DNA from 4 places in the Dickeya aquatica genome. Region 1 is predicted to be linked to each of the others. Evidence: predicted binding sites of a transcription regulator. Region 1 holds the regulator's gene; each other region holds the start of a gene.

Region 1 (7,959 bases):
ACCGAGTGAGCGCTATTGGTTACGTGAGGTTATCTTGTTGGGAGACGGTGAGCCCTGGTTGTTTGGTCGTACGGTGATACCCGAGCAGACGCTGCAAGAGGCTGACATTGATTTAACCCAGGTTGGCACCACGCCATTAGGGCGTTACCTGTTCTTGCAGGGGCCACCGCCGCGCGATGTGATTCAGATGGGACGATGTGACGCGCTATGGGTACGGCGCTCGCGCTTGCGGTTATCGGGTAATCCTCTGTTGATTACCGAGCTGTTTTTACCGCAGGCTCCCCTTTATTTCCCCGATCGTTATCAGAGCTGAGTGCAGAAGGAGAATCAGGCGTTGGAAAGACTGTTTATGTCAGGACGCTGGGGGGCATATTGCCGTTTGATGCGTATCGACAAGCCGATTGGCTCACTGTTGTTATTGTGGCCGACACTCTGGGCATTATGGCTGGCCGGGCGTGGAACACCGGCAGTCTGGACACTGCTGGTGTTTGTGGCGGGCGTTTTTTTGATGCGAGCGGCCGGGTGCGTTATCAATGATTATGCCGATCGTCATTTTGACGGGCATGTGAAACGCACCGCATCGCGCCCGTTACCTTCTGGGCTGGTGAGTGAGCAATCAGCCAAGGTGTTGTTTGTGGTTCTGGTCCTGCTGGCGTTTGGCCTGGTGCTGACCATGAATCCGATGACCATCTGGCTGTCTGTGGCCGCCCTCGCGCTGGCCTGGGTCTACCCGTTTATGAAGCGAGTCAGTCATTTACCGCAACTGGTTTTGGGCGCGGCCTTCGGCTGGTCAATTCCGATGGCGTATGCTGCTGTCAGTGAGTCGCTACCGGCAACCTGCTGGCTGATATTTTTTGCCTACATTTGCTGGACGGTGGCCTATGACACGGAATACGCGATGGTTGACCGGGATGATGATTTAAAAATTGGCGTGAAGTCTACCGCCATTTTATTTGGCAGCCATGACACGCTGATCATTGGTGTACTGCAACTCATGACATTAGCCGCAATGCTGGCACTGGGCCGAATGATGGCGCTGGGGCAGGTTTTTTACTGGTCGGTACTGGTGGCGGCGGCGTTGTTTGCCTATCAACAGAAATTGATTGCCGGACGTGAGCGCGATAACTGCTTTCGCGCATTCAGGAACAATAACTACGTTGGTATGGTGTTGTTTTTCGGTATTTTATTCAGTTTGTAATCAACGTCAAAAATGCCCTGCGGTCATGTTTCCGCAGGGCATCATGCTTATTGCGCGTCTTCTTTCTCTTCTCGTACTTCGGCCTGCTCTTCCTCTGGCGATGATGCGCCACTGTCCTGCGCCAGACTGGCACTTTCTATGGTCAGCCTCACTTCCGGTGTGATGAGATCGCCCAGCATGGTATACATGGCCTGGACTTGCTCTTGCACCGCTTCGCCACTGTCGCTGAAATACCCTTCATTACGCAGTGTATTGACCAGCGTTGAGAACACGGCCTTGTCAAAGAACTCGGGTGCATTAATACCATGCAGTACAGAAAGGCGTTGCGCCATGCTGCGGCTCTCTTTTTCCAGCGCACCGCGACTGATGGACGGGTTGGCATGCAGCAGTGCCAGCGTGATGGTATAGCGCTGCAAGGTTTCGCGGATACCCGCGGCCAGTAATTGCAGGGTACGAATGCGCGCCGGGTTTAATTCCAGCTCACCGGCGTTGTTGATAATCAGGCGCTGGCTGACAAGCTCGGTTACCAGTTTATCGAGAATGCCTGACAGGTCGGCTTTGTCATGGTGCAAAAACAGCTCTGCCTGCAACAGCGGATAGATTAAGGTCAGTTGGTGCAACAGCGCGGATGTGCTAATGCGCCTACGGTGCATGACGATACTGGCAATCAATGACGGCAGCACCAACAAATGATGAATGTTATTGCGGTAGTAGGTCATCAAGACCGCTTGCTCGCGCGGCAGAATGATGATGTCGCCAACATTATCCTTTTCTACCTCAAACTTGTTCATGCCCAGCGCATGTTCCAGCAGTTCCGCTGCCGTTTTGTTCGGTACCGTAACATCACTGCTATAAGGCACGTTGCGCAGTAGCTGCAAATAACACGCTAACTGCTCTTCCATTTGCTCGCGCGTCAACGCCCGCTGGCGTGAAGCCAGCAACGCGGTACAGCACAGGTTCATCGCATTGGCCGCTGCCGCATTATTGATGCGAACCATAATATCATCGGCAATGTGCTGTACGGTTGGCGTAAGCCATGCCGGGCGTTGCGGGTCGATAGGGTCAATCGCATCGCGCCATTGCGGCACATGATGATTGAGATAGGTCGTCAACGTCAGCGGCTCACCGATGTTGACATAGCCCTGGCCGAGGTTGCGCAGCTTACGCAGCCCACGCACCATTTGCAGGAATCCCTCTTTCTCTTTGGTCGCACCACGTAACTCCTTGGCATAGGTGCCGACTTCCATCACATGTTCGTAGCCGATATACACTGGCACTAGCGTAATCGGGCGAGTGCCGCCGCGCAGCATCGCCTGAATGGTCATCGCCAGTGTACCGGTTTTCGGCTCCAGCAGTCGGCCTGTGCGTGAGCGCCCGCCTTCGACGAAATACTCTACCGAGTAGCCGCGGGTAAACAACTCGCCCAGATATTCACGAAACAGCGTGGAGTAGAGCTTGTTCCCTTTGAAGGTACGGCGGATAAAGAAGGCACCGAGGCGGCGGAATATCGGGCCGGCAGGCCAGAAATTGAGGTTGATGCCTGCGGCAATGTGCGGGGGAACCAGCCCCTGATGATAGAGCACATAGGACAACAGCAGGTAATCCATGTGGCTGCGATGGCAAGGCACATAGACAATCTCATGGCCATCCTGAGCGAGTTGACGCACACGTTCGGCATTATGAACGTTGATGCCTTGATACAGCCGGTTCCACGTCCAGCTCAGCACCCGGTCAGAGAGCCTGACCGCTTCATAAGAGAAATCAGCCGCTATCTCTTCGAGTAACGCAATCGCGTTTTGCTGCGCTTTGTCGTGGGAGATTTTCTTCACCCGTGCTTCATCATCAATCGCCTTGGCAATGGCACGAGAGGTAAGCAACTGATTAAACAACGCCTGACGCACTGGCAGTCTTGGGCCGACGGCTGCCAGCCGCAGGCGGGAGAAGTGCATGCGAGCGACGCGTGCCAGCTTGTGGGCAATCGTCTTGTCAGTACCATGCTCTGTCGCCATATAGCGCAGTGATACCGGCACCGAAAAACGCACGAAGCTGTCACGCCCCAGCCACAAAACGGCGAAAAACTTCTCGATACCGTTCAGCAGGCGCAGGTGCGGCGCGTCCTGATGCTGGCCTTCACGACCCGGCGAGCGGCCAAACATAACCGCGACAGGCACCATTTGTATATCCAGCTCTGGGTTGTTGCGATGCAAATCCAGATAGTCATGAAACAGTTTGATCGACTGCTGTTTCGGCACGTAGTAGCGAAACAGGCGTGGGCCATCGTTAACAAAAACGTAGCTCGGCAGGGTTTTGCCATCGATTTGCTGCGGTTGCAATGGGTCTGGCAAATGTAATTCCAGACACTTGGTGCGCAACGTCAGCAGGTCTGCCTTAGAGCTATAAGGCAGCACATAAAATATCGGTCTTGAGGGATCCAGACGTTGTTCGTTAACGGGATCCTGCGGAATAACCTTACTCTTTACTAAGAGTTTTAGAGGGAAATTCAGTAACTTGTAGTAAATTTTACGCCAACCTGACATAACAACCAGAAGCCTCTTGTTAGCAACGCGCGCCAAGGATACCAGAAACCCAACAGGATATCTGTGGTGATGCAATCATGTGGACGCGTTAAAATTGCGGCCAATCACAAATTACAGGTGGAGTCATCATGAATAAGACAACAGGAATTACCCGCATTGTCAAAGCCGCAGGGTATTCGCTACAGGGCCTGAGGCAGGCGTGGCAACATGAAGCAGCCTTTCGACAGGAGTCGGTTTTGCTGCTTGTTGCGGTGCTTGTGGCGAGTGTCTTGCCTGTTTCAACCATAGAGCGGCTGTTGCTGGTCGGGTCGGTGGTGTTGATAGTGCTGTTTGAGCTGGTAAACAGCGCTATTGAAGCGGTGGTAGACCGCGTTGGTCTGGACTATCACGAACTGTCGGGGCGGGCAAAAGATATTGGTTCTGCGGCGGTCTTTGTCGCCTGTGTCTTGGCCGCGATCGTCTGGGTATCACTGTTATGGAGCCGTTTTGCGTGACGGTTTGCATAATCGTCGAAAAATCCGTGCAATAGCGATATCACGGTTCCCATTGGCACTTTCCCTGTATATACTCACAGCAAAACTGTATAAACAAACAGGGGGCGGAATGAAAACCTTAACCACCAGACAGCAACAGGTTTATGACCTGATTCGTGATCATATCGCGCAGAGCGGTATGCCGCCCACCCGGGCAGAAATTGCCAGTCAGCTTGGTTTCCGCTCACCGAATGCGGCGGAAGAACATCTCAAAGCGCTGGCACGCAAAGGGGTTATCGAGATTGTTACCGGGGCGTCTCGTGGCATCCGCTTGCTGATGGAAGAAGAGGATCTCGGTTTGCCGCTTATTGGGCGCGTTGCAGCCGGTGAACCGTTGCTGGCACAGCAGCATATTGAATGTCACTATCAGGTTGACCCTGCCATGTTTAAACCCAGCGCTGATTTTTTGCTGCGCGTTAGCGGTATGTCTATGAAAGACATTGGTATTCTTGATGGTGACTTACTGGCAGTGCATAAAACACAGGATGTACACAACGGGCAGGTCGTTGTGGCACGTATTGAGGATGAGGTCACGGTTAAGCGCTTGAAGAAACAAGGCAATGTGGTGCAGTTGCTGGCGGAAAACAAGGATTTTGCGCCAATAGTGGTTGATTTGCGCGAGCAGGCTTTCTCGATTGAAGGGTTGGCTGTTGGCGTGATTCGTAACAGTGACTGGGGGTAAACCCCACGCAGATTCATCGGCCGACATTAAGCAAGCGAAGGCAAAGCTGAAAGTAAAGGAAACGGTGCAGGAAACGGCAGAATGTCAGAAGTGAATGTAGCGGGCAGGGGCATTTCAGCAATATCGTGATAGAGCGGAAAAACCGTGTGAAGCATCGCGTTACTTCACACGCATGTCGCCACGTCACGCCAGCTTCATCATGACAAGCGGAGCGGATACGTCAGCGTTTTTTCACCACAATGCTGTGATCGTGGGTGCAACTGTCCCGGTGCTCACATGACTCCACTTTTTGACACTCGTCACATAACCCATGCGCTTCCACAATACTGTGGCGCAGTGCGAATCCTGACTGCCTGGCTAACTGTTGCAATGTTTCTTCAACGCCTTGTGTCTGGCGTTCTGTGACGTGACCACAGCGGTCACAAATGAACAGTGCAGAGGTGTGGCTGTGCTCTTCGAAATGATGGCACAGGACATAACTGTTCGTGGATTCTACTTTGTGGATGAATCCTTGCTCCAGCAGAAAATCCAGCGCGCGGTAAACGGTCGGGGGTTTGGCCTGCGGCTCCGAGAGACGCAGCAGATCCAGTAAGTCATAGGCACTGATCGCACCGCTTTGCAGGGCCATCAAGCGTAACACCTCCTGCCGCTGTGGTGTCAGGCGTACATTACGTTGCTGGCAAAGCTGTTCAGCCTGGGCAAGGAGAGTGTCCGGATTGGTTGAATCCATAGCAGTAACCCTGAAGCGAGTTTGAGATAATTCGCTATCTTACCATGACTGAATTAAAACACCGAGATACCACCCTCAGTGCAAGGAAAAGCAGCCTGAGCGCGGTGGTGCGCAGAGTCTGAACACTGCTTTGCCGATAGCTGTTATCAGGCGGCAAGGTCTATCAATAACAGCCGTGCCTCAGTTTGTGCTTTAAGAGTGAGGGTGTTTTCTTGTTTTACAAATGCGCCATCACCACAATGGAGCAGGTTTGAACAGGAGTCTGGCTGCGCGGGGGAATCGTTATCTGATGTCTCGTTACCCTGAATACGGACGGTACCGTAGATAGATTGCAGATAGGCCCGGCTGCCATGCAGTGTCAGGGTATGTTCGGTATCCGCTGCCAGGTTCAGATGGTGTATCCATACCTGCTGGCGCAGATGAAGCCCGGTGTCTGTTTCCTCCGGTGAGGCCAGCAACTGGTGAGGGGTATCGACTAAGCTGGTGCGCTGCACGCACTGATTTTCCCGCATCGGGCAGGCATCCAGCCACAACTGGATCCGCGTCAGGGATGTGTCTTCACTGATATTATGTTCGCTGTAGCTGACATGCGGTTGCGTGGCAAGTAACAAGGCTTCACCGGCTTTAGCCCTGACATGGTTGCCGTTGCTGTCACGGTATTCCGCCTCACCTTGCAGCAAAATATTCAGCACGTCTACGCGCGGATACGTGCGGGGCTGAAAGGCTGCACCCGGAGCCAGCACTTCCTGATTGAGCACGCGCAGCGAGGCAAACCCCAGTAGCTCAGGATCGAAATAGTGGCCGAAAGAAAAGGTATAACGAGCCTGTAACCAGCCATAGTCAGCCTGGCCGCACTGTTGCGCTGCTCTGCTAATGATCATGGTATTCAATCCTGAGAATTATTGATAACGCGATAGTAATTGTCTGGACGATGGATTGTTAGCCAGTTAATCTGGTCGGCACGTTCAAAAATCCTGAATGAGTGAAACATGGCAAAGGAACGGGCATTAACACTAGAAGCATTACGCGTCATGGATGCGATTGACCGCCGTGGAAGCTTTGCGGCCGCGGCGGATGAACTGGGGCGGGTGCCTTCTGCGCTGAGTTATACCATGCAAAAACTGGAAGATGAGCTGGATGTGGTGCTGTTTGACCGTTCCGGTCATCGTACCAAATTTACCAATGTCGGGCGCATGCTGCTGGAGCGTGGTCGTATCCTGCTGGAGGCGGCGGATAAACTGACGACAGATGCCGAGGCGCTGGCGAGAGGGTGGGAAACCCATCTTACGATTGTATTCGAGGCACTGGTGCCTGTTGATCGCCTGTTTCCGCTGCTCGATAAACTGTCGCTGAAAGCTAACACACAGGTGTCATTATTGACAGAAGTGCTGGCGGGAGCCTGGGAGCGGCTGGAGCAGGGGCGAGCGGATATTGTGATTGCCCCGGATATGCATTTTCGCTCCTCTTCTGAAATTAATACCCGCAAGCTTTACACCATCAAGAATGTCTATGTTGCCAGCCCGGATCATCCTATTCATGACGAGCCGGAACCTTTATCAGAAGTCAGCCGTATTAAATATCGGGGGATTGCCATTGCCGATACCGCCCGTGAACGCCCGGTACTCACCGTGCAACTGCTGGATAAACAGCCACGACTTACCGTCAGCTCGCTGGATGATAAACGACGTGCGCTGCTGGCGGGGTTAGGTGTTGCCACGATGCCTTATGACATGGTGGCAAAGGATATTGCCGAAGGCCGACTGCGGGTGGTTAGCCCGGAAAATATTCTGGAAGGGCAGATAATCATGGCCTGGCGGCGTGACAGTATGGGTGAAGCCAAAGCGTGGTTTTTACGTGAGATCCCGCGTGTTTTTAACACCTCGTCTTCATGATAACCGCGGATTGACAGAGCACCACGTCACCGGCGTGATTGCCGGGGAGGGTGCCCAGATGCAGCTGATATGCGCGATAGATGCTTTTTAGTTGCGTTTATCGCGGCCGTGCGCAGTGGTTAAATCGGCCTGAGGCCCGGCGGAAATAATGCCATGTGGGTTGAGGCTGGCATGGCTGCAATAGTAGTGATGGCGAATATGATCCATCGCGACGGTATCAGCAATGCCTGGCAGTTGATAAATGTCACGCAGATAGCCATAGAGGTTTGGGTAGTCGCTTAAGCGGCGTTTGTCACACTTAAAATGCGTGTGGTAGACCGGATCAAAACGGATCAAGGTTGTCCATAACCGGATATCCGCTTCGGTCAGACGATCGCCGGTCAGATA
Region 2 (7,959 bases), 1.1 Mb from region 1:
TGGCGCAGGGTTAAAAAGCGCTGGCGGCGCTCGCCACGGGCCTGCCAGTATTGCAGCGCCATTTTCATTGCCACTTCTACCGCCACCGAGCCGGAATCGGCCAGAAACACGCATTCCAGCCCTTCAGGCGTCATGGCGACAAGCTGGCGACAGAGCGTAATGGCTGCCGGGTGGGTGATGCCGCCAAACATCACATGGGACATCTGTGCCAGTTGACGGGTCAGTGCCTGATTTAACTGCGGGTGGTTGTAGCCGTGGATGGCCGCCCACCAGGATGACATGCCATCGACCAGTTGACGGCCATCCGCCAGCTGTAACCGGCAGCCGCTGGCAGCGACAACCGGGTAGCAGGGCAGCGGCTGTGTCATTGAGGTGTAGGGATGCCAGATGTGGCGTTGATCGAAATTCAGGTCATCCTGTGTCATGAAGTTGTCAACCAAACGGGGTTCAATTTGGTTGACAGTATACCCACATAAATTACACTGGCGAGACTTTTTCACCCGGAGCAATGATGATGACTGAACGCGTAAACTGGACCCTGGAGCAGGCTCAGGCCCTGTTTGATAAGCCTTTTCTGGAGCTGATGTTTGAGGCGCAACAGGTGCACCGTCAGCATTTTGACCCGCGTCAGGTGCAGGTCAGCACGCTGTTGTCGATTAAAACCGGGGCCTGCCCGGAAGACTGTAAATACTGCCCGCAGAGTGCACGCTATCGCACCGGCATCGAAACCGAGCGCCTGATGCAGGTCGAGCAGGTGCTGGATTCGGCACGGCAGGCCAAAGCGGCTGGCTCTACCCGGTTTTGCATGGGCGCGGCCTGGAAAAACCCGCACGAGCGCGATATGCCGTATCTGGAAGAGATGGTGCGTGGCGTCAAGGCGATGGGCATGGAAACCTGCATGACGCTGGGCACGCTGCATGGCGATCAGGCCCAGCGGCTGGCGACAGCCGGGCTCGATTTTTATAACCACAATCTGGATACCTCGCCGGAATTCTACGGCAACATCATCACTACCCGTACTTATCAAGAGCGGCTGGATACGCTCGATAAGGTGCGCGGTGCCGGGATTAAAGTGTGCTCCGGCGGCATTGTCGGGCTGGGGGAAACCGTGCGTGACCGTGCCGGATTGCTGGTGCAACTGGCCAACCTGCCGACACCGCCGGAGAGCGTACCCATCAATATGCTGGTCAAAGTTAAAGGCACGCCACTGGCGGAAAACGACGATGTGGATGCGTTTGATTTTATCCGCACTATTGCGGTGGCGCGCATCATGATGCCGACCTCGCATGTGCGTTTGTCTGCCGGTCGTGAGCAGATGAGCGAGCAGACGCAGGCGATGTGTTTTATGGCTGGGGCCAACTCGATTTTCTACGGCTGTAAATTGCTGACCACACCAAACCCGAAAGAAGACAAAGATTTGCAGCTATTTCGCAAACTTGGCCTGAATCCGCAACAAACCCAAACCGAGTACGGTGACAATCAACAGCAGCAGCAACTGACCGAGCAACTGCTGCATGCCGATACCGAGCACTATTACAACGCGGCGGTGTAAATGAGCTGGCAGCAACGGATTGATGACGCGCTGGCACAGCGGCGGGCGGAGGATGCCTACCGGGTGCGCCTGCCCAATCAGGGCGGCAGCACCCGGTGGCTGATGCGTGAGTCGCATCGTTACCTTAATTTCGCCTCGAATGACTATCTGGGGCTGAGTCAGCACCCGGCGATTGTCGCAGCCTGGCAGCAGGGAGCGGCGCGTTATGGCGTTGGCAGCGGTGGTTCAGGGCATGTGACCGGCTATGGCGAAGCCCACGCCGCGCTGGAGCAGCAACTGGCGCAGTGGCTTGGCTATGACCGCGCGTTGCTGATGATTTCCGGTTTTGCCGCTAACCAGGCGCTAGTGCTGGCGCTGGCCGGTGAGCAAGACCGTATTCTGGCCGATCGCCTGAGTCATGCCTCGCTACTGGAAGCCGCCAGCCTGTCACCGGCGAGTCTGCGCCGTTTTCACCATAATCAGCCGGCGTCGCTGGCCCGGTTGCTGCAAAAACCGGTCAGCGGCCAGACGCTGGTGGTGACAGAAGGTGTCTTTAGTATGGATGGCGACAGCGCGCCGCTGGCCGCACTACACCAGCACTGTCGTGATCACCACGGCTGGTTGATGGTGGATGATGCGCACGGCATTGGCGTGGTCGGTGCACAAGGGCGCGGCAGCGCCTGGCAGCAGGGCGTAATGCCGGAGTTGCTGGTCGTCACCTTCGGCAAAGCGTTTGGTGTCAGCGGGGCTGCCATCCTGTGCAGCGAATCAGTGGCTGAGTACCTGTTACAGTTTGCCCGTCACCTTATCTACAGCACGGCGATGCCACCGGCACAGGCCTGTGCGCTCAGTGCGGCGCTGGCGATCATTCAGGGGGAGGACGGTGAGGCTCGGCGCACGTTACTGGCGCAGCATATCCGGCAGTTTCGTGACGGCATCGGCGGTATTGCGTTGCAGCCGGTTGATTCCGCGAGCGCCATTCAGCCACTGGTGGTTGGCGACAACAGCCGGGCCACCCAGCTGGCGCAGCGCCTGCGTGATCAGGGGCTCTGGGTCAATGCCATGCGCCCGCCCACGGTGCCGCCGGGCACGGCACGCCTGCGTATTACGCTGACGGCGGCACACCAGCCGGAGGATATCGACCGGTTGCTGGAGGTATTGCATGGCGCAGCGTGAGCCGTTCCCTACAACGCCGGTGTATGGCGAACCCGAGGTGTCGCATCCACCGATAGCGGCGCGTCATCCCGTGCTGGCAGCCCATAAACAGGCCATCGCCCGCGCGTTTGGCCGGGCCGCAAAACAGTATGACCAGTTTGCGGCGCTGCAACGCGAAAGCGGTGAACAGGTGATGGCATTGATGGGGGAACATCCGGGGCTGGCCGTGCTGGATGCTGGCTGTGGCACCGGGTATTTCAGCGCCCGCTGGCAGCAGCAGGGCAAGCGTGTTACTGCACTGGATTTATCCGGCGAGATGCTGGCCATCGCCCAGACTCGCGGTGTTGCCTGCGAGTATCTGCACGGCGATATCGAGCAGTTACCTCTGCCGGATGGCTGCATGGATCTCTGTTTTAGCAACATGGTGATGCAGTGGTGCGATGATTTCGCCCGCGCTGTTGATGAACTCTACCGGGTTACGCGCCCCGGTGGCGTGATTGGCCTTTGTACGCTGGCGCAGGGCACTCTGGCCGAGCTTGATTGCGCCTGGCAGCAGGTGGACGGGTCACAGCGGATCAACCCCTTTTTGCCCGCGCAGGCGATCATGGCCGTCTGTCAGCGCTATCGTGCGCAGGTCATGCTGCAACCGGTGACGTGCTATTTCCCCGATGTCCTGAGCCTGATGCGCTCGGTCAAAGGGGTGGGGGCGAGCTGGCTGCGTGCCGGGCGAGCGCCGGGCAGCCTGAGCCGTCGGCAACTGGCGGCGCTCGGTGCGCGCTATGTGCGCCATTCACAAGGCTATCCGTTGACGTATCAACGTGTTTTTGGAGTGATTTATCGTGACTAAACGCTGGTTTGTGACGGGCACGGACACCGACGTGGGCAAAACCATCGCCAGTGTGGCGCTGTTACAGGCCGCCGGCCGCGCCGGTTTTCGTACCGCTGGCTATAAGCCGGTGGCTTCCGGCTGTGACATGACCGCACACGGGCTTCGTAACAGTGATGCACTGGCGTTGCAGGCCAACAGCCGTGTGGTGTTGCCCTATGAGGCGGTCAATCCGCTGGCGTTTCTGGAACCGACCTCGCCGCATATTGTCAGTGCCGCAGAAAACCGCCCCATCGATTTTTCCACCCTAAGCCAGGGCCTGCATGCGCTGGCGTCACATGCTGACTGGGTATTGGTGGAAGGGGCGGGCGGCTGGTTTACGCCGCTCTCCTCGCAGCACACCTTTGCTGACTGGGTGGTGACAGAGCGCCTGCCGGTTATTCTGGTGGTTGGCATTAAGCTTGGGTGTATTAACCATGCGCTGCTGACGGCGCTGGCGGTGCGCCAGGCCGGGTTGTCACTGGCCGGGTGGATTGCCAACGACGTGGTGGCTCCCGGGCCGCATCATCAGGCTTACCTGCATACGCTGCAAGCGCGGCTTGACGCCCCGATGCTGGGCGAAATCCCGTATTTGACCGAGCCTGTGCAGCAGGATTTGGGCGCTTACTTAAACGTTGCTTTACTAAAGGGTTAACGTATTCAGGCGAGAAGAGGCTGTTTTTCCGCTTCTTCTGCTTGAAATTAATAGAGAAAACCATCTTGAAAATAGTGGCCGGGGTCGCGCGCCCGGCTGTTTTTCTCAAGGCTGCGTCCTTGTCATCAGGTCTTTTTTTTATAATAAACCGTGGCTCAACGCAGTAAATTTTGTTGAATGGCGGATTTTCTGCTGGCCCGCGGCAAACCTTTCAACGCGCGCGGAGACAGGGCACACGGGCGCTTGTGGGAGTTATCCACCATTTCTGTGGATAACCGTGTGCATTAGAGTTAGAAAACGCGCGCTAACCGAGAGCTGGCGCGGCTTCTGCCTGGTTTGATGCTAATCTCTGCTTTTTTAATATTTCTTTTAAAATCAATTAAATGATTAAAATCAAGTCACTTTTGTAGCAACTGGCGCACTGCGTCGTGCCTCGGGTGACGGGTCGGTGCAGAAAATTTGAGAAACAGAATTTCTGGGGATAATTATCCGATTTTTTGCTGGATACCGATGCCAGTCTATGCTAGTCAAAAATGTGCTGCGCCGTGTGAACGCAATGGTTAAGAATGGCTTGATGCTGTTTTTATATCCAGTATCATGGTCGGCGCGGCGTCATCGCACGTTCATGCTACTTTTCTGTCAGCCGTTTACATCGTGAGTCGAATGTTCAATGAGTAAAGTATTCAAATTGCATTCCGCCTTTCAGCCCGCAGGCGACCAGCCAGAGGCGATTCGGCGGCTGAAAGAGGGACTGGAAGATGGTCTGGCACATCAAACCTTGCTGGGCGTTACCGGCTCGGGCAAGACGTTTACCATCGCTAACGTGATTGCTGACCTGAACCGGCCAACCATGGTGCTGGCTCCGAATAAAACCCTGGCGGCGCAGTTGTACGGCGAAATGAAAGCCTTTTTCCCCGATAATGCGGTGGAGTATTTCGTCTCTTACTACGATTACTACCAGCCTGAAGCCTACGTCCCGAGTTCGGATACCTTTATCGAAAAAGACGCCTCGGTGAACGAGCATATCGAGCAGATGCGGCTGTCGGCCACGAAAGCGTTGCTGGAGCGGCGTGATGTGGTGGTGGTGGCGTCGGTGTCTGCCATCTATGGTCTTGGCGACCCGGACTTGTACCTGAAGATGATGTTGCATTTGACGCAGGGGATGCTGATTGACCAGCGTGCTATCTTGCGCAGGCTCGCCGAGTTGCAGTACACCCGTAACGATCAGGCCTTTTCGCGCGGCACGTTCCGGGTGCGCGGTGAGGTGATAGATATTTTCCCCGCCGAGTCTGACGAGGTTGCGCTACGGGTCGAGCTGTTTGACGAGGAAGTCGAGCGCTTGTCGCTGTTTGACCCGTTGACCGGCCACATCATACAAACACTGCCGCGTTACACCATCTACCCGAAAACCCACTATGTCACGCCGCGTGAGCGCATTTTGCAGGCGATGGAGGAGATAAAGGTCGAGCTGGCGCAGCGCCGCGAGGTGTTGCTGGCGAATAACAAACTGCTTGAAGAGCAGCGGCTGATGCAACGCACCACCTTCGATTTGGAGATGATGAACGAGTTGGGGTATTGCTCGGGCATTGAAAACTATTCGCGCTTTTTATCCGGTCGCGGGCCGGGTGAGCCGCCGCCGACCCTGTTTGACTATCTGCCGGCGGATGGCCTGCTGGTGATTGACGAGTCGCATGTCACTATCCCGCAGTTAGGCGGCATGTATCGCGGCGACCGGGCGCGCAAAGAAACCCTGGTGGAGTACGGTTTTCGCTTGCCGTCGGCGCTGGATAACCGGCCGATGAAGTTTGAAGAGTTCGAGGCGCTGGCTCCGCAAACCATCTATGTGTCGGCCACGCCGGGCAAATATGAGCTGGAGAAGTCCGGCGGTGACGTCATCGACCAGGTGGTGCGCCCGACCGGCCTGCTCGACCCGGTGGTGGAAGTGCGCCCGGTGGGCACGCAGGTGGATGATTTACTGTCTGAAATTCGCAAGCGGGTTGCGGTTAATGAGCGGGTGCTGGTTACGACGCTGACCAAACGCATGGCCGAGGATTTAACCGAGTATCTTGAAGAGCACGGCGAGCGGGTGCGCTATCTGCATTCGGATATCGACACCGTTGAACGGGTTGAAATCATTCGTGATTTGCGCCTGGGTGAATTTGATGTGCTGGTGGGCATCAACCTGCTGCGTGAAGGACTGGATATGCCGGAAGTGTCGCTGGTGGCGATTCTGGATGCGGACAAAGAGGGCTTTTTACGCTCTGAGCGTTCGCTTATTCAGACCATTGGCCGCGCGGCGCGAAACCTCAATGGCCGGGCAATTTTGTATGGCGACAAGATAACGCCCTCGATGGAGCGCGCTATTGGTGAAACCGAGCGGCGGCGTGAGAAACAGCAAGCGCATAACGAAAAACACGGCATTGTGCCGCAGGGCTTGAATAAGAAAATTGACGATATTCTGCAACTGGGCCAGCCGAGCGCGGGTAAAGGCAAAGGGCGGGGTAAAAAAGCGGCGTCTGATAACGCTGCGTATCAGGCTCTCTCGCCCAAGGCGCTGGAGCAGAAAATCCGCGAACTGGAAAGCCAGATGTTGTCACATGCGCAGAATCTGGAGTTTGAGGAGGCCGCGCGCCTGCGCGATGACATCCACGCGCTGCGTGAGCAGTTTATTGCGCTATCGTAAGGTGCGCCCCACCGCTACGGTGGGGCCGCCTGGGCATGACCGTAAAGGCAGGGATAACCGCACGCCTTGGCGGTGGTGTGTTACGGCCAGCCTGTGTGGCACCGCATTGCTTATCTGTCTGCACTGATAAACCACCGTGATTGCCTTTTTATAATTAATCTCTTAATTATAAAATTAACAGGCTATGGTAAATATGCGCATGGTACTTTCTTTTCGGCAGGTGAAAATTATCAGTGTGTTATCAAGTGGCGTTTTTTTATGTTACTGCTACGCTTAATTAGCGTCAGTTGTGGAGATATTTTTATCTGTATTTATTAAATGAATGTCATGAAAAGCGATTGTTCGACCAGTATTTGATTAGCCCTAAAATAATTCGCGCCAGATAAAATGTCGGGCGTGTGTCATTACATCATGCTGTCGGAAAATAAAATCATGAATGCTGATTCTTTGTTGTCTGAGCAGAATGGTTCGAATGATAATGGTATTATCAGAACCGTCATCGGTCAGTACGCGAATAAAGGTATTGTTCAGGTTACATCAGCCAGCCCTCTATTGATTCAGTTTTATGACATTCAATTAAAACTGGCCGGTATTACACCGGGGCTTTATCCTGCGTTCAGCCAACAGTGGAATAACAGTAAACTGCACAAGAATTTTACGGCCACGCTGGCGCTGGGAAATAGCCTGTCGGCATTTCAAATTCAAAGCATTACCAGCCTTAACTCCTCGGACGGCAAGAATTTCACTGCCAATGCCATTGGTTCATTACCGGTATCGGCGACCAACGTCACGCAAACACTGGGGATTTTTGATAATGCCGGTAATCCGGTAGGTACGGTACAATACAAAAAGCATTATATTGATGCCGCCGACTGCCTGATTCAGGCCAGCGGCATTTTTCCTGACAGCCTTATCAACTCGGCTTATCCTGTCACCATTATTTATACGTTCTCTCAAACCATAGCGGGACAAACAGTTTATGGCATAGAAATTGTTACTACGCAGAGTTATCCGAAGAAAATAATCAACGACTCGCCGACGGATATTAATCACAACTCACAGATAAAAAT
Region 3 (7,959 bases), 530 kb from region 1:
CGGTGCGGTAATGCGGCTATAGTCGAGTTGTAACTGGGCGCTGGCAACTGAGCCCTGGTCTGATTTCACCGTGGCCTCATACTGGCGCACCAGTGATTCCTGAGTATCCAATTGCTGGCGAGAAACCAGACCTGTTTTGGATAACTGCTGATAGCGGGAGGCGTCTTGCCTGGCGTTAACCAACAGCGCCTGATCTTTGGCCAACTGTCCTTGAGCCTGTGTCAGTGCGACCTCGAATGGCCGCGGGTCAATCTCTGCCAGTAAGTCACCGGCATTTACCTGTTGTCCTTCCTGAAAGTGAATGGCCATCAGTTGACCGCTGACGCGGCTATGTACCGTAACGGTGTTCGCTGCGGTCACGGTGCCCAGCGCAGACAGGTAATAAGGCACTGAAGAAGAAGAGGATAGCGCCGCTTGTACTGGCGGTGGTGCAGAGGAACCCCGGCGACCACCCCCGTTACGATTTTGACCCTGACGCGTTGTTTGCTGTGCAGTTGCCGCTGTGCTGGTCGCCTCTTCTGATGGCGTAACGTGCCGCCAGATAAAGAATGCTGCAATAATCACAGCAGCCAGCATAACTAAACGAAATAAGCGTGTGGCATTCATAATAATGAACGGAACCTCCAATCAGCACAGGCAAACATAAGCCCATGAAACACTGAATATTATGATACTAGTTTAAACATCAACTGGAGGACAAAAGATGGAGGAAATATGGAAGATATGTCAGGGTTTGTAGAAAAAAGTCCCCGATGTAAACCACATCGGGGACGCGATAAACCAATCTGAAGCCGCGCGCGTGACGCGGGGTAAATCAGTGTATTACAACACCAACCCTGCGACGGCGGCAGAAAGCAGGCTCACCAGCGTAGAGCCGTAAACCAGCTTCAGACCAAAGCGGGAAACGGTATTGCCTTGCATCTCATTAAGGCCTTTGATGGCCCCGGCAACGATACCGATAGAGGCAAAGTTGGCGAATGAAACCAGGAATACCGACAAGATGCCAACACTGCGTGGTGACAGTTGGGCGGCGATTTTCTGCATCTCAATCATGGCAACAAATTCGTTGGAAACCAGCTTGGTGGCCATAATACTACCGACTTGCAATGCTTCAGCTTTAGGAACCCCGACTATCCAGGCAAACGGATAGAATACATAGCCCAGGATTTCCTGAAAACTCATGCCAAATACCGCGCTGAACAGGGCGTTGATGGCGGCAATCAGGGCGATAAAACCAATCAACATTGCGGCGACGATAATCGCCACTTTGAAGCCTGCCAGAATGTATTCGCCCAGCATCTCAAAGAAGCTTTGCCCTTCATGAAGATCATTTAAGTGCAGCTCTTTTTCTTCACTGGTTTGGTAAGGGTTAATCAGCGACAGGACGATGAAAGTGCTAAACATATTAAGCACCAGCGCGGCGACGACATATTTGGCTTCCAGCATCGACATATACGCACCGACAATTGACATAGACACCGTAGACATCGCGGTAGCCGCCATGGTGTACATGCGCTTTTCGGACATTTGACCCAATATGTCTTTGTAGGCGATGAAGTTTTCTGACTGACCAAGGATCAGTGAACTGACCGCATTAAATGATTCCAGTTTCCCCATGCCGTTGATTTTGGAAAGCACCGTACCGATAAGACGGATGACAAGCGGTAACAGCTTGATGTGTTGCAAAATACCAATCAGGGCGGAAATAAAGACGATTGGGCACAACACTTTCAGGAAGAAGACGAAACCATTATTACCGATATTACCAAAGACAAACCCTGTGCCTTCACCAGCAAAGGCAAGCAGTTTATCAAACAACCCCGCAAACCCCTGAACAAACCCCAGCCCGGCGCTTGAATAGAGGAAGAAGTAAGCGAGCAGGATCTCGATGACTAAGAGCTGAATAATATACCTGACGCGAATGCTTTTGCGATCGCGGCACACCAGCAGTGACAAGCCGGCGACAACAATCAGAGCCAGGATAAATTGCAGAATGTTGGACATGTTTGCTCCAAATTATGATAGGGGCCGATTTTTGGTCGTCATTTTATGTAACGGTTGCGCTTAAAATGAGATGTAAGACGCAAAAATTAAATTATATCTTGGAAATTAACCGAAATTGAAGCTCAGGTCTCATAGCATTCACTTCTGCCTGAGTGATAGCGCCTATGAGTAAGGTGTTTGGGAACATTTCACCGCCCGACACGCGCAGGGTTTACGGTATATATCGGACAATAAAAAAACAGCCCTAAAGCAAGGGCTGTTTTTTCTTAAAAGGTGTCTGTTTCTCTCATAACTGCTGTTTTATCAGCAAAACAATGGAACAGCCCTTTCATTATGACATCAAGTTATAGCATCAGGGCAATTACGCCTGAGGCTGAGTCACTACGTCTTTGATGCCTTTAACTTCGATTTCAACGCGACGATCTGGAGCCAGGCAATCGATCAGCGCAGCGCGAGCTTTGGTGTTGGCACAGGTAGAGCCAGTAACCGGGTTCGCTTTGCCCATACCACGAGCAGAGATCTTGTTAGACGGAATACCTTTGTGTACCAGGTAGTCAACAACAGTCTGTGCACGTTTGGTAGATAGGGTCAGGTTGTACTGGTCAGAACCTAAACGGTCACTGAAGCCCAGAACGACCACAGAACCGTCTTTCGGATCCAGAGTGCTCAACTGGGTGTACAATTGATCCAGAGAACGCTGACCTTCCGGTTTCAGAGTCGCTTTGTTGAAGTTGAACAGTACGTCAGACTTCAGGGTGAAACGTTTGGTCTGTACAACCGGAGCCGGAGCGGCAACCGGGGCCGGAGCAGCAACCGGAGCCGGAGCCGGGGCAGCAGTTTCCTGACCGAAACGGTAAGAAACACCAACGCTCAGCAGGCCATTGTCAGGGCGACCACCAACAGTTGCCGCATCACCAATGTTGTTTACCCACTGGTAGTCCAGACGAGTTGCCCAGTTTTTGGTCACAGCGTATTCCACACCCACAGCGGCCAGCGGAGAAACGCCGGTGTCATGGTTGCTCGGGCCAGTGCTGTCTTTGCTGTCAGCGCGCCATACGAAACCGCCAAGACGGGTGTAGACATCCAGATCGTCAACGATCGGGTAGCTCAGTTTAGCGGCCAACTGAACGCCCTGAGCTTTGAAACTGCCATGGTTGCCTTCGGTGTATTTCATACGACCCAGCCAGTCATAGCCCATTTCAAAACCCAGGTACTGGTTTGCCTGATAGCCACCAAATGCACCTGCGCCCAGTTGATTCTTGGCAGGATTAGTTACATTGTAGCCATTACCAGTCAGGTTGGTATCGTGATACTGGGACCAACCCAGTTTACCGCCTGCGTACCAGGTGTTATCGTTCGGTGCGGCTTGTGCTACGGTAGCAAAGCCAGCCAGTGCCACTGCAATCGCGATAGCTGTTTTTTTCATTTTACGCCTCATTATCATCCAAATCGGCAATTAACTCTGAACGCTAATTCGCCTTTGGTTAAAATCCTTTCACGGAGACATTGCCCTTGGTGTAATAACTGCTGCCAGTTAACTGACGTTATGAAGGGCAACTCCAGCGTGCTAAAGTCTACAACGTGGTGAGAAAGTTACAAGTATGATGTGACTGACACCATGAAAAAACCAGCCGTTCATACATAATTACTAACAAATAATGGGCGAATTTGTCTGATTATTCCGAAATTTCTTAATATTAAAACTTCGTCATGACAACACAGCCGCTGTATTTTCAGGGACTATGCGCGGTATAGGGTCAGGCCATAGTACATGGATAAGAAAAATCCCAATATTCACTTAATGATACAAACCAGAGTGAATTCTTAGCGTGGAAAAGTGTCCTATGGTCGTTTTTTCCTCCGGACGCAGAATGAATCCATAGGTATTGCCATGCAACGCGGCACGCTGTAATCGCATTTTTTGTTCATTATCCAGCTCATCGTCCAGCCAGCAAAGCACCGCACTGTAGTTACCTGTCATTAACGCTTTCTCCATCGCTTCAACAATGGATATCGATTTTACGCGATAAAGCTCAATCATTTTTTCCAGTGGTAAACCTGCCTGTTGTAACCATAAACGGCTCAGTTTCTGCTGCGGCGATAACCAGAGTAACCAGCGTGCCTGTGTTCCTAATTGCTGCAATAGCGGCAGTAACAGCGGTGTTAACATGGGATGCCCATCACAGTAAACAATTTCGCTAATGACACCGCCAGAAGACGCTTTTGGCATTGTGCTATGTGCAGAAGGGGATGCATGGCAAACGCGTGGAGCATGGATGGTTTGGATACGCATAGTTACTACCCTCACAGTGACACTGTATTTATGTACAGTATCTTTTGTATGGGTAAAGATCAACCAGAATTTCTGAAAGCGCTTCGCATAATCAGTATGTCATGGCCTTCATGACACATTTTGTCTTTGAAGACGCGCTAAGGCTGTGTTTAATTAATTGTTAAGAATATGGATGTATCTGAAAAACAGGAATAAATTTTCAATACAAGGAATGAGTAATGAAAAACCTATGTGAAAAAAGGATTTTACAAGCCAAAAGCGTATTCGCCCCATTAGGTCATATCCTTTCACGCTCTCAGTTCGGGGGCTACAGTATTGCGGCAGATGGCGTCATTTTCGCGCTGGTGTCAGCGGGCGAGCTCTATTTGCGTGCATCGCCTGATAATGAAGACTTTTTTCTTGCCCGGCAGACTCCAAAGCTGGTGTACACCAAACGTGGAATACCTGTCCCGCTTAATTACTATCTGGTGACTGAAGCGCTGTGGCAACGTGAAGCGTCGTTATTGGCATTGGGCATGCAATCTTTGCAGGGGGCGCAGCATGATAAAGCAGCCAGAAAGCGCTGTGCCAGACTAAAGGATTTGCCTAATATCAATCACGATCTGGAGCGTTTGCTCTGGAAAGTAGGGATCAGAAATATCGATGAATTGCATCGATTAGGGGCGAAAACCAGCTATCTCAAATTGAGGGCTGTCAGCCAGCATCTGAGCGTCAACGTCTTGCTGGCACTTGCCGGCGCGATTTGTGGCGTACATCAGGCGGCATTACCCCAGGGCGTGCGCAGCGAACTGATTGAATGGTTTGAGCGGCATGCACCATCATGTCGCCCGTTGCGTACAGCCACGCGCCCGGAACGTTAGGCGGTGGCTGAATGGCGCTAACGATTATTCGTCGATGCGGGATGCGGGAGAGAATGTTGATGCCTGTGCCTGATGTGTATCGCGGATAAGCTGTTTTTTTAATTGCACTAATTCAGGCAACAAACCGGTTATTAAATGAATTTGCTGCAATACCAGTTGTTCCTGACTGTCTTGCTCTGGTGATTGTGCGTGGATGCGACGTTTAAGCGCATCCAGCTCTTTGGTGAGCGCGTCTTCATAATCGCCTGATTGATAAAGATTTTGGTATAGTGCATCGCTAACATAACAGACCGCATCATTGAGCAGTTGCAGTGTTTCAGCCAAGACCATGCGCTCTCGATGGGCCCCAAGGGTTGAGATATAACCAAGCAACGTATGATTAAGGCACATCAGTCTGAAAGCCTGTTCCAGCGTATCTGCTCGTGTACGCGGTTCGGCAGACATATTTGACACCACCGATGCCAGTTCTGCATCACTGTTGTGGGCATCCCGCCGGGCGATGCGGTAAGTCAAACCGTTGTCTTTACCCTGATGGTATTGCACCATGATGGCATCAAGGTAGCGGCAATTATTTTCTACCGCTTTGCTGATAACCACATCCAGACGACGGAATTTCCAGTCTGGCCAGATAAAACTCACCGCAGCCCAGGCGATGGCGCAGCCCAGCAGCGTATCCACAACGCGCGGGATGGCGACTTCCAACCCTTCACCCAGCAAGTTAAAGCACATTAATACCAGCAGGGTAATAAACAGTGTGGCCTGGGCATATTGCACCGTTCGCAGAGCAAAAAACAGTACCCCACTTACCACAATCAGTGCCAGTTGCCCTTCTTGTGACGGGACGATGTACAGCAACGGAACCCCGAACAGCACGCCACCAAGCGTGCCGATAATACGTAATGCGAGACGACGGCGCGTGGCGCTGTAGTTTGGCTGGCAAACAAACAGGCTGGTTAGCAAAATCCAGTAGCCGTGTTGCAGGCCAGCCAACTGGATAATGCTGTAGCCGGTGCATAGCACCAGAGACATCCTGACTGCATGGCGAAACAGTGCAGATTGAGGCGTGAGGTGCCGACAAATGCGCAGCCAGACATCGCTCCAGCCAGTGATTTTATCCTCGGACAGCCTGTTTTCTGAAGAGAGGCGGTGGTTGTGGCGTTCCAGCGTTTGTTCTGACTGGATGTTAACCAACTGAGCTTCAATGGCGCGCAGATTATTTAAAAGATGACGTAATGCTTTGATTGATAATAAATCTTTTCCCTGTTCCTCCAGCCGGTCGAGGGCGGCGTTGAGATGGAAAAATGCCCGTTCAATACGGTGGTCGTGCTGGTATTTTTGCTGCAACAAAATTGACTGGGACACCCGCAGGCAAGCCTGCGACAAGATGAATAGCAGGCGTTGAAAACGGAAAGGGACATCGCTGTAGCGCAGTGCGTGCCGCAATTGATCATACTGAATATGTGCGGAACTGGCGCGCTCATGAATATCTTGCGCAACAAAGTAATAGTGCAGTGTACGGCGGGTGCCGCGTTGGCCGCGATCGCCGCGCAGTCGCGTAAGCAGCGAGGCTTTGGCCTGATTTAGCGTTTCAACGAGTTGACCATTCGCCATTGCTACGTCGATTAACGGTCGATCGTTATCTTCAATGTCAGGATCAAACAGGCTGGATTTGATTTCCAGATAGTGTGCCAATTGCTGGTAGCAACGAGCCAGACTGTCTTGCAACGGCCGGATAGGAAAAATGACGTGCCCCAGCAAGGTTAACAGGTTGTACCACAGCGCACCCAATAACAGTAAAAACGGCTGTTGGTACCAACTGCTGTAAAGCGAGACCCCAAGCATTGTGTAAATGGCAATCAGCAGTGCGCCAAAAGCAATAGTGGCATAGCGCTGACCCAGCGAACCCAGCAGGATAAAACTCCAGGTAGAGAGTGCCAGCCCGATAATGAATAACCAAGGGTAAGGATAAAGCAACTCAATGGATACCGACGCGAGTAGAAAGCAAACCAAAGTAATCAATAAGTTAAATAGCCTTCCTGATAAGCGGTCATCCAGGTCGGTTAATGCGGCGGCAACAACGCCAAGCGTCAGCGGGATGGTGCTGGTGGTGACACCGAGCCACCAGGGCAGTACCGCTGTGCCCGTAAGCGCGACCAAAATACGCAGGTTATACAGCCAACCGCTGTTGTAGAAGAAGCGTCGTACACCGGTATTCACAAACGATTGCACCATGATGATTTGCTCTGATTACGGGTAACGCCGACGGGCGTTGGCTTGCCTGGCGGCGCGAGCTTCTTCAACGGACACCACTCGACGCCCGACAGGCCAGAGCGCAATGGCCGCTATCTTGAAATTCGCAATCCCGACAGGAATGCCGATTATCGTCAGGCATTGGGCTATGCCACTGAGAATATGAGACAGGCAGAGCCACCAGCCAAAGAAGATGACCCAGAAAAGATTGAGCAACGTACCGCCGGCATTAAGTAAGGTGTTTTTTTGTTCAGGCTGTAATTCATCAACATGAAGGGCTTCGTTGCCGTAAGGAAGTAAAGACAGTTTGGTTATTTCCCAGCATGAACGCGTCAAGGGCAGTGTAAACACCAATACGAGGCTGACAAAGGTTGCCAGCAACCAGGCCAGTGTTGTGAAGAACCCCCCCAGCACAAAATTTAAAACGTTGAGTACGGTACGCATAATCCGACTGCTCCAGGTCGTACACAAATGATGGGAAACGAATTATCACATGGTTAGTCGGGTTATTGTAACGTGTTTTTCCGGCTAGAGCGTGTGGTCGGATAACGG
Region 4 (7,959 bases), 1.6 Mb from region 1:
GACAGGCACTCCATCAGCATACGCCAGCCCTGACCGGCCATGGCAGGCCCGCCGATGATGTAATCCAGCGGCACGAAGATGTTCTCGCCTTGCGTCGGGCCGTTTTGAAACGGAATGTTAAGCGGAAAGTGACGGCGGCCAATTTTTACGCCGTCGGTGTGGGTGGGGATAAGGGCACAGGTAATGCCGATATCATCGTTATCACCCAGCAGGTGGTCCGGGTCATACAGCCGGAACGCCAGCCCCAGTACGGTAGCGACCGGTGCCAGCGTAATGTAGCGCTTGTTCCAGGTCAGGCGCATACCGAGTACCTGATTGCCCTGCCATTGGCCATAACACACCACGCCCACATCGGGGATAGCACTGGCATCTGATCCGGCTTCCGGGCTGGTGAGCGCAAAACAGGGAATGTCATCACCGCGAGCCAGCCGGGGGAGATAGTGATCTTTTTGCGCTTCGCTGCCGTAGTGTTGCAACAATTCTCCGGGGCCGAGAGAGTTGGGCACGCCAACCGTGATGGCCAGAATGCTCGACACGCTGGCCAGTTTTTGCAGCACCATCGCCTGCGCGTAGGCGGAGAATGCCAGCCCGCCGTACTCTTTTTTGATGATCATGGCAAAAAAGCGATGCTGTTTCAGGAATGCCCACAGCTCGGGAGGCAGGTCGGCCCGCTCATGGGTAATTTCAAAATCATTCGCCATGCGGCAGGCTTCTTCTACCGGGCCGTCCAGAAAGGCCTGCTCTTCAGGTGTTAACGTGGGGCGGGCATAGGCGTGTAGGGTGTGCCAGTCTGGTGCTCCGCGAAACAGTTCGCCTTCCCACCAGGTGGTTCCGGCATCAATCGCTTCTTTTTCCGTGGCGGACATTGGCGGCATCACCCGGCGAAACAGCGTCATGACCGGCGTACTGAGCCAGCGCTGGCGCAGCGGTGTCAGCAGCAGCGGTAAGACCACCAATAGTGGGATAAGCATCAGCCAGCCGGGCCAGCCCGCCAGAAACACCACTGTGCCAAACCCCGTCACCACCAGCGCGCTGCCAAGCCATAGCGAAACCCGGTGGTAGAAAAGTGCACTGATAAGCATCAGCCCTGCCAGGATACTGAGCGCAACCATAGTCGTTTTCTCCCGTCCATTCGTTTTGGGTCGCCTGCATGACAGGTCTGACCTGTGGGTATAGAGTGTTTTTAGTTTACCGGGTGGTTTTTATCAATTTATTTACAACATAATTACAACTCATCTCACAAAGCCGTCATCACCACCGACTGAGGAGGCGCAATGCCGTCGTTTGGTGATTGTCTGCTTCTCGTGATTTGGGCTATCCGCTACACTGCTCGGCAGAAACGTCATGATGTCACTGAATGAGAGGGTTTCCATGTACCAGGACTTAATCCGTAATGAACTCAACGAAGCGGCGGCAACGCTGAACACATTTTTAAGCGATGAGGCCAATATTCAGGCTATTGAAGATGCGGCGGTGTTACTGGCTGATGCGTTCAAAGCGGGTGGCAAAGTGATTTCCTGCGGCAACGGTGGCTCTCACTGTGATGCCATGCACTTTGCTGAAGAGTTAACCGGCCGTTACCGTGAAAATCGCCCCGGTTATCCGGCAATTGCCATCTCTGATCCAAGCCACCTGTCTTGCGTCAGTAACGACTTCGGTTATGATTTTGTCTTCTCCCGTTATGTGGAGTCGTTAGGCCGTGAAGGCGATGTGTTGCTGGGCATTTCGACGTCAGGTAATTCGGGCAATATTATTAAAGCCATTAGCGCCGCCCGTGCCAAAGGTATGAAAGTGATTACCCTGACGGGTAAAGATGGCGGCAAAATGGCGGGCAGTGCTGATGTGGAAATCCGTGTGCCGCATTTCGGTTACGCCGATCGCATTCAGGAAGTGCATATTAAAGCCATCCACATTTTGATTCAGTTAATTGAGAAAGAAATGGCCGCAAGCTGAGGGCAGGCGGTGACGCACAGCAGTAACAAGCCGTAAAAAGGAAGCCGACAATGTGTGAACTGCTTGGGATGAGTGCGAATGTCCCAACGGATATCTGTTTCAGTTTTACCGGCCTGATTCAACGGGGTGGCCGCACCGGGCCGCACCGTGATGGCTGGGGAATTACCTTCTATGAGGGTAACGGTTGCCGCACGTTCAAAGACCCGCAACCCAGTTTTAATTCGCCGATTGCCGCACTGGTACAGAGCTATCCCATCAAGTCCTGTGCGGTGATATCGCATATTCGCCAGGCGAATCGGGGAGCCGTGTCGCTGGAAAACACCCATCCATTTACGCGCGAGCTGTGGGGGCGCAACTGGACATTTGCTCACAATGGCCAGTTGAAGGGCTACCGCCGTCTGAAAACCGGGACGTTTCGCCCGGTCGGCGATACCGACAGCGAATACGCATTTTGCTGGCTGCTGCATCAACTGGCGCAGCGCTACCCGCGAACACCGTCCAACTGGCCGGCGGTGTTTCGCTATATTGCGACGCTGGCAGAGCAATTGCGCAAAAAGGGTGTATTCAACATGCTGTTATCGGACGGGCGTTTTGTGATGGGGTTTTGTTCGACCAGGCTGCACTGGATAACCCGGCGGGCACCGTTTGGCAAGGCAACGTTACTGGATGATGATGTCGAAATCGACTTCCAGCGCCAGACCACACCAAACGATGTGGTTACGGTACTGGCGACGCAGCCGCTCACCGGTAACGAAACCTGGCACGCCATCGCGCCAGGGGAGTTCGTGCTGTTTTGTTTCGGTGAGCGCGTTAATTTTGCTTAACGGGCTGCTGGTGTATTGCTCAACGCCGATGTATGGGTAAACGCATAATGTGACGGGGCAGACTGGCTGGTCGGTGTATTCTGATTGACCACATACTGACCGTTGACGACCGAAATAGCCGGTGCCTGGTGATTTTTGTTGAAAAAGGCATAGCCCGGTTGCAACTGACTCCAGAACTTATAATAGGTGGAGCGGCTGTGGCGCTTCATGTTCTGCTCGGTCATGCGGAACGGATAAATCGCCAGCTCCACCTTCTGCTGCCCGTTACGCAGCGCCTTTTCCACGTAAGTATAAATCTCTGCGATATATTGGTTGGTCATCGCATAACAGCCGATAGACACACACTCGCCGTGGATCATCAAATAGCGGCCGGAATAGCCGTGCGCCTTGTCATATTCATTCGGAAAACCGACATTGATGGCGCGGTAATAATGGCTGTCTGGTTTTAGCTGCCGTAAATCAACCTGATAAAACCCTTCCGGGCTTTTGAAGTCCCCTTCGGTCATTTTCGGGCCGAGGCCACCGGAATATTTACAGATGGGGTAACTTTGCACCAGTTTGTATTCGCCACCGACTTGTGCATACAACTCGAGTACCCGTTCTTCTTTGAAAATCTGAATATAAACGGGTGACCCGGCGACCTGCTGTTGCTGTGCGACAACGGGAGAAACCTGATTGGCGTAACTGCTATTGATGGTAGCGGAAGGCAAAATAAACAGCATCGCAAGTGAAAGCGCGATTTTTTGCATGGTAAATCCTGATTACTGGAGCGGTTGTCTTATCGTGATACGGTGTTGCCGTATTCCCTGTCGTTGTCTGTCAGGCTGTGCCCTGCCATTAGGCTGCATCCTGAACGTGCGGGCAGGTGCTGTCTTGCCAGCGTTCGGAGGTGCAGGCTGATACCGGGGCGCGCAGCCACATTATCACCGCATCTGTTTTATTCAAGAGGGGAAAACGAATAAAAAAACAGATTATTCTTAGCGAGAGCGCGGTTGTGGGTAACATATTGCTTGCCTTGCATTGTTACTGTATTTTTATACAGTCTTGTGGGAGGGGATATGCGCAAAATCATTCATGTCGATATGGATTGTTTTTATGCCGCAATAGAAATGCGTGATAACCCGCGTTTGCGTGAAATCCCGCTGGCTATTGGTGGCAGTGCCGATAACCGGGGCGTGATTTGTACCGCCAACTATCCGGCTCGTCGCTATGGCGTACACAGCGCGATGGCGACAGCCACGGCACTACGCCTGTGCCCGCATTTGACATTGTTGCCTGGCCGAATGGCGCTGTATAAAGAAACCTCCCGGCAAATTCAGCACATTTTTTCTCGTTATACGTCGTTGATTGAGCCTTTATCGCTGGATGAAGCCTATCTGGATGTGACGGATAGCCCGCACTGCAACGGTTCGGCCACGCTTATCGCACAAGCCATCCGTCAGGCGATTTTCAGCGAGCTGCAACTGACGGCTTCTGCGGGCGTGGCCCCGGTTAAATTTCTTGCCAAGGTGGCGTCAGAGCAGAATAAACCCAATGGCCAATACGTGATAACACCGGCAGACATGGAGGCCTTTTTGCTGTCGTTGCCGCTGGAGAAAATCCCCGGCGTTGGCAAAGTCACGGCAAAGCGGCTGGCCGAATGCGGCCTGCATTGTTGCGCGGATGTGCGCCAGTATGCGCAAGCCAGTCTGCTGCGTGAGTTTGGCAAATTTGGCCGCATACTGTGGGAGCGGTGTCAGGGTATTGATGACCGCTCGGTATCGCCTGACCGGTTACGTAAGTCGGTGGGGGTAGAGAAGACGCTGGCGCACGATATCCATGACTGGGCGGCGTGCGAGGCAGTGGTCGAGCAATTGTATCAGGAGCTGGAGAGGCGGCTGCGGCACGTCCGTCCCGACTTACAGATTGCCCGGCAAGGGGTAAAGCTGAAGTTTGATGATTTTCGCCAAACCACGCAGGAGCATGTCTGGCCGGTGCTGCATAAGCCGGATTTATTACAGCTGGCGCGCGCGAGCTGGGAGCAGCGACGCGAGGCGCGAGGGGTCAGATTGGTCGGGTTGCAGGTTTCGCTCATCGACCCACAGCTGGAGCGGCAACTGGTGCTGCCGTGGGACTGAAACCCGCCATGTGCAGGCATGGCGGGCTGTGCATCAGGCGCGTTCGGGAATGGCTTTGAGCAACGCTTTCAGCAGCGTCCAGTAACGGCCTACGCTTTCGATGTGCACCTGTTCATCAGGCGAGTGTGGGCCGGTGATGGTCGGGCCGATGGAAACCATATCCATCTGCGGGTAAGGCTTTTTGAACAAACCACATTCGAGCCCGGCATGAATAACCATGATATTCGGCGTGTTGCCAAACAGCGTCTGATAGGTTTCACGCACCAGATGCATGACCGGCGAGTCGGCATCCGGCTGCCAGCCGGGGTAGCTGCCGCTGGCTTCGGTGTGGGCTCCGGCAAGCTGGCTCAGAGAGGTCAGCATACTGACGACATACTCTTTACCGCTATCCACCAGTGAGCGAATCAGGCAATGAATCTCGGCGTGTGTCTCCGTCATGCTGACAACACCGACGTTCAGTGAGGTTTCCACCACGCCTTTGATGTTATCACTCATGCGAATCACTCCGTTGGGAAACGCATGCAGCAGCGAGACGAAACGCTCGCGGCTGGCGGGTGTCAGCGCCAGCGCATCGGTATCAACCGTCTCCAGCAGCAGGGTCACGTTTTTCTCCACTGCCGCCAGTTCGTGTTTAATCACGGCGAGGTAATCCTGCGCTGTGCGTTTGAGCGCGTCAACGTTGTCGGCGCTCACCGCCAGTGTGATAGCGCCTTCACGCGGAATGGCATTACGCAGCGTGCCGCCGTGCAGGTCAATCAGGTGAGCATCGAGCGTACTGGCGTATTGCGCCAGAAAACGGGCCAGCAGCTTGTTGACGTTGCCAAGGCCGAGATGAATATCACAACCGGAATGGCCGCCCTTAAGCCCTTTGATGGTCAGCCTGAATGACTGATAGCCTTCAGGCAGCGCCTCACGCGCCAGGTGCAATTGACTGCGGAAATCAATCCCCCCGGCGCAGCCCATATAGACTTCACCTTCCTCTTCGGAGTCGGTATTAATTAATATCTCACCTTGCAACCAGCCCGGTTGCAGGCCAAAGGCTCCGTCCATTCCGGCTTCTTCCGTCATGGTAAGCAGCACTTCCAGCGGGCCGTGCTCGACGCTGTTGTCAGACAATACCGCCAGTGCGGATGCCATGCCGATACCGTTATCCGCACCAAGCGTGGTGCCACGGGCTTTGACCCACTCTCCGGCCACATAAGGCTGAATCGGGTCTTGGGTAAAGTCGTGTGCTGTGTCGTTGTTTTTTTGCGGCACCATATCCAGATGCGCCTGAATCACCACCGGTTTGCGGTTTTCCATGCCTGGGGTGGCCGGTTTGCGCAGCACAATATTACCGACCCGATCGCGCTCGGTATGCAGACCACGCGCTTTCGCCCAGGACAGAATGTGCGCCGCCAGCGCTTCTTCATGATAAGACGGGTGCGGAATTGCACAAATGGTGGCGAAAATATCCCACAGCGGCTGTGGGGAGAGTTGAGACAAAGCAGACACGATGGAATCTCTCCAATAGGGCAAGGCGTGCGGCAAGCAGACATTGCCGAAATAACATCATCAGTATTCGCCCGCAGCAGCAGGCAGGACGTAACAGGATAACACTTTCCGCTAAACAGGGAGAATGGGCTCGGCATAAGGATTGCGTATATCAGGGCGATACAGAGGAAGCCCGGTCATTTTTAGCCGCGACAGGCCATGCCGGTAGCGTCATGGCAACGCCATTGTTACGCAAGGCAACAACGTGCGGGAAGCATCGTGACTTCCCGCCTGAAAGGATGTTGCCCTGAAATGGAGGGTGGTCAGTCGTATCCGATACGAGATCGGGAAGATGAAGCCGTGTTGTCAGTGTCGCGGCGGATCGCCACCGGTGTCATCACCAGCGGGCGGCGCAATAACAAGCGTACGCTGACTATCAGCTCAAAGCCGACCAGTAGCATAAAGGCAATGCTAAGGGCAGGGATAAACACGTCCAGTTGTGCGAGGAGGAAACTGTCGAATATCGTCATTGGGTGTTCTCCTGGCGGTGTTGGTTTCACCATGTTTGTAACCTGTTTGCAACATTGCGTCTAATAACTTTTTTACAACATTTTTCATTAATTAATAACGGTTAGTAACCATTTGGTGGGGTGTGGTACAGCGATGGAGAAATACTGGTTTTTGTCCGGCCAGCTATCTATAATCTCGCGCAACTTTATTTCCCCCTTCTGACTCTGATTAGGCTGATGTGACCGTTGGCCGGGATAGGTTTTATGAGCGAAAAGTACATCGTCACCTGGGATATGTTGCAAATTCATGCCCGTAAACTGGCCCAGCGTTTATTACCGGCCGAACAGTGGAAAGGCATTATTGCCGTCAGCCGTGGCGGTTTGGTGCCGGGAGCCTTGCTGGCCCGCGAGCTGGGTATTCGTAATGTCGATACTGTGTGCATCTCCAGCTACGACCATGACAACCAGCGTGAGCTGAAAGTGCTCAAACGTGCTGAAGGCGATGGTGAAGGGTATATCGTCATTGACGATCTGGTCGATACCGGCGGCACAGCTAAGGCCATCCGCGACATGTATCCGAAAGCCCATTTCATTACTATCTTCGCCAAACCGGCCGGTAAACCGCTGGTTGACGACTATGAAGTCGATATCCCGCAGGATACCTGGATTGAGCAGCCCTGGGATATGGGCGTGGTCTTTGTGCCGCCGCTGGTTGGCCGTTAATCCCGACAGGTTGGTTATTGTGCGCCCGGTTATGCCGGGCGTGCGCGTTTTTATCCCCCGCATTGCTCTGTGTGTCATAGCACGGCAAGCTGTATTTTTCGCACACATCGTCCGGTACACTTTCCCTTCTGCGTCGTTGTTGCGGCTCTGATTTCCCCAGGAGGCTGTTGTGGCTCAGGCTAACCTGTCCGAAACCTTGTTCAAACCGTCGATTAAACATCAGGAAACGTCTTCGATTATTCATCGCGCCCGCCGTTTTTCCGGTGTCGCAGCCAGCCCGTCGGCACTGGAGGGGGAAAACCCCGGCAACTGGTATCGTATGATTAACCGGCTGATGTGGATTTGGCGTGGTGTGCATCC

What was found. Region 1 encodes LexA, which represses DNA repair genes until DNA is damaged. Its sites were predicted from a motif close to TNCTGTATGTACATACAGNA; they were not measured.
Region 2: the regulator LexA is predicted to act here: its motif matches at 4,782-4,801, upstream of uvrB (excinuclease ABC subunit UvrB).
Region 3: the regulator LexA is predicted to act here: its motif matches at 4,318-4,337, upstream of sulA (SOS-induced cell division inhibitor SulA).
Region 4: the regulator LexA is predicted to act here: its motif matches at 3,802-3,821, upstream of dinB (DNA polymerase IV).

Annotation. Positions count from the first base shown of each region.
Region 1 is NZ_LT615367.1:599,034-606,992, forward strand. It holds gene ubiC (chorismate lyase) at 1-313, shown strand, start outside; gene ubiA (4-hydroxybenzoate octaprenyltransferase) at 350-1,198, shown strand; gene plsB (glycerol-3-phosphate 1-O-acyltransferase PlsB) at 1,246-3,735, opposite strand; gene DAQ1742_RS02750 (diacylglycerol kinase) at 3,864-4,229, shown strand; gene lexA (transcriptional repressor LexA) at 4,339-4,950, shown strand; gene zur (zinc uptake transcriptional repressor Zur) at 5,171-5,680, opposite strand; gene DAQ1742_RS02765 (pirin family protein) at 5,827-6,561, opposite strand; gene DAQ1742_RS02770 (LysR family transcriptional regulator) at 6,670-7,572, shown strand; gene DAQ1742_RS02775 (glutathione S-transferase family protein) at 7,660-7,959, opposite strand, start outside.
Region 2 is NZ_LT615367.1:1,665,678-1,673,636, forward strand. It holds gene bioA (adenosylmethionine--8-amino-7-oxononanoate transaminase) at 1-425, opposite strand, end outside; gene bioB (biotin synthase BioB) at 515-1,552, shown strand; gene bioF (8-amino-7-oxononanoate synthase) at 1,553-2,707, shown strand; gene bioC (malonyl-ACP O-methyltransferase BioC) at 2,694-3,533, shown strand; gene bioD (dethiobiotin synthase) at 3,526-4,206, shown strand; gene uvrB (excinuclease ABC subunit UvrB) at 4,877-6,889, shown strand; gene DAQ1742_RS07360 (Hint domain-containing protein) at 7,322-7,959, shown strand, end outside.
Region 3 is NZ_LT615367.1:1,130,642-1,138,600, forward strand. It holds gene DAQ1742_RS05175 (MdtA/MuxA family multidrug efflux RND transporter periplasmic adaptor subunit) at 1-606, opposite strand, end outside; gene DAQ1742_RS05180 (NupC/NupG family nucleoside CNT transporter) at 823-2,004, opposite strand; gene ompA (porin OmpA) at 2,366-3,430, opposite strand; gene sulA (SOS-induced cell division inhibitor SulA) at 3,803-4,297, opposite strand; gene DAQ1742_RS05195 (TfoX/Sxy family DNA transformation protein) at 4,516-5,157, shown strand; gene yccS (YccS family putative transporter) at 5,182-7,389, opposite strand; gene DAQ1742_RS05205 (YccF domain-containing protein) at 7,405-7,851, opposite strand.
Region 4 is NZ_LT615367.1:3,467,176-3,475,134, reverse strand. It holds gene fadE (acyl-CoA dehydrogenase FadE) at 1-1,112, opposite strand, end outside; gene lpcA (D-sedoheptulose 7-phosphate isomerase) at 1,372-1,953, shown strand; gene DAQ1742_RS15740 (class II glutamine amidotransferase) at 2,004-2,777, shown strand; gene dpaA (peptidoglycan meso-diaminopimelic acid protein amidase) at 2,774-3,526, opposite strand; gene dinB (DNA polymerase IV) at 3,836-4,894, shown strand; gene pepD (beta-Ala-His dipeptidase) at 4,928-6,388, opposite strand; gene DAQ1742_RS15720 (hypothetical protein) at 6,691-6,897, opposite strand; gene gpt (xanthine phosphoribosyltransferase) at 7,141-7,599, shown strand; gene frsA (esterase FrsA) at 7,769-7,959, shown strand, end outside.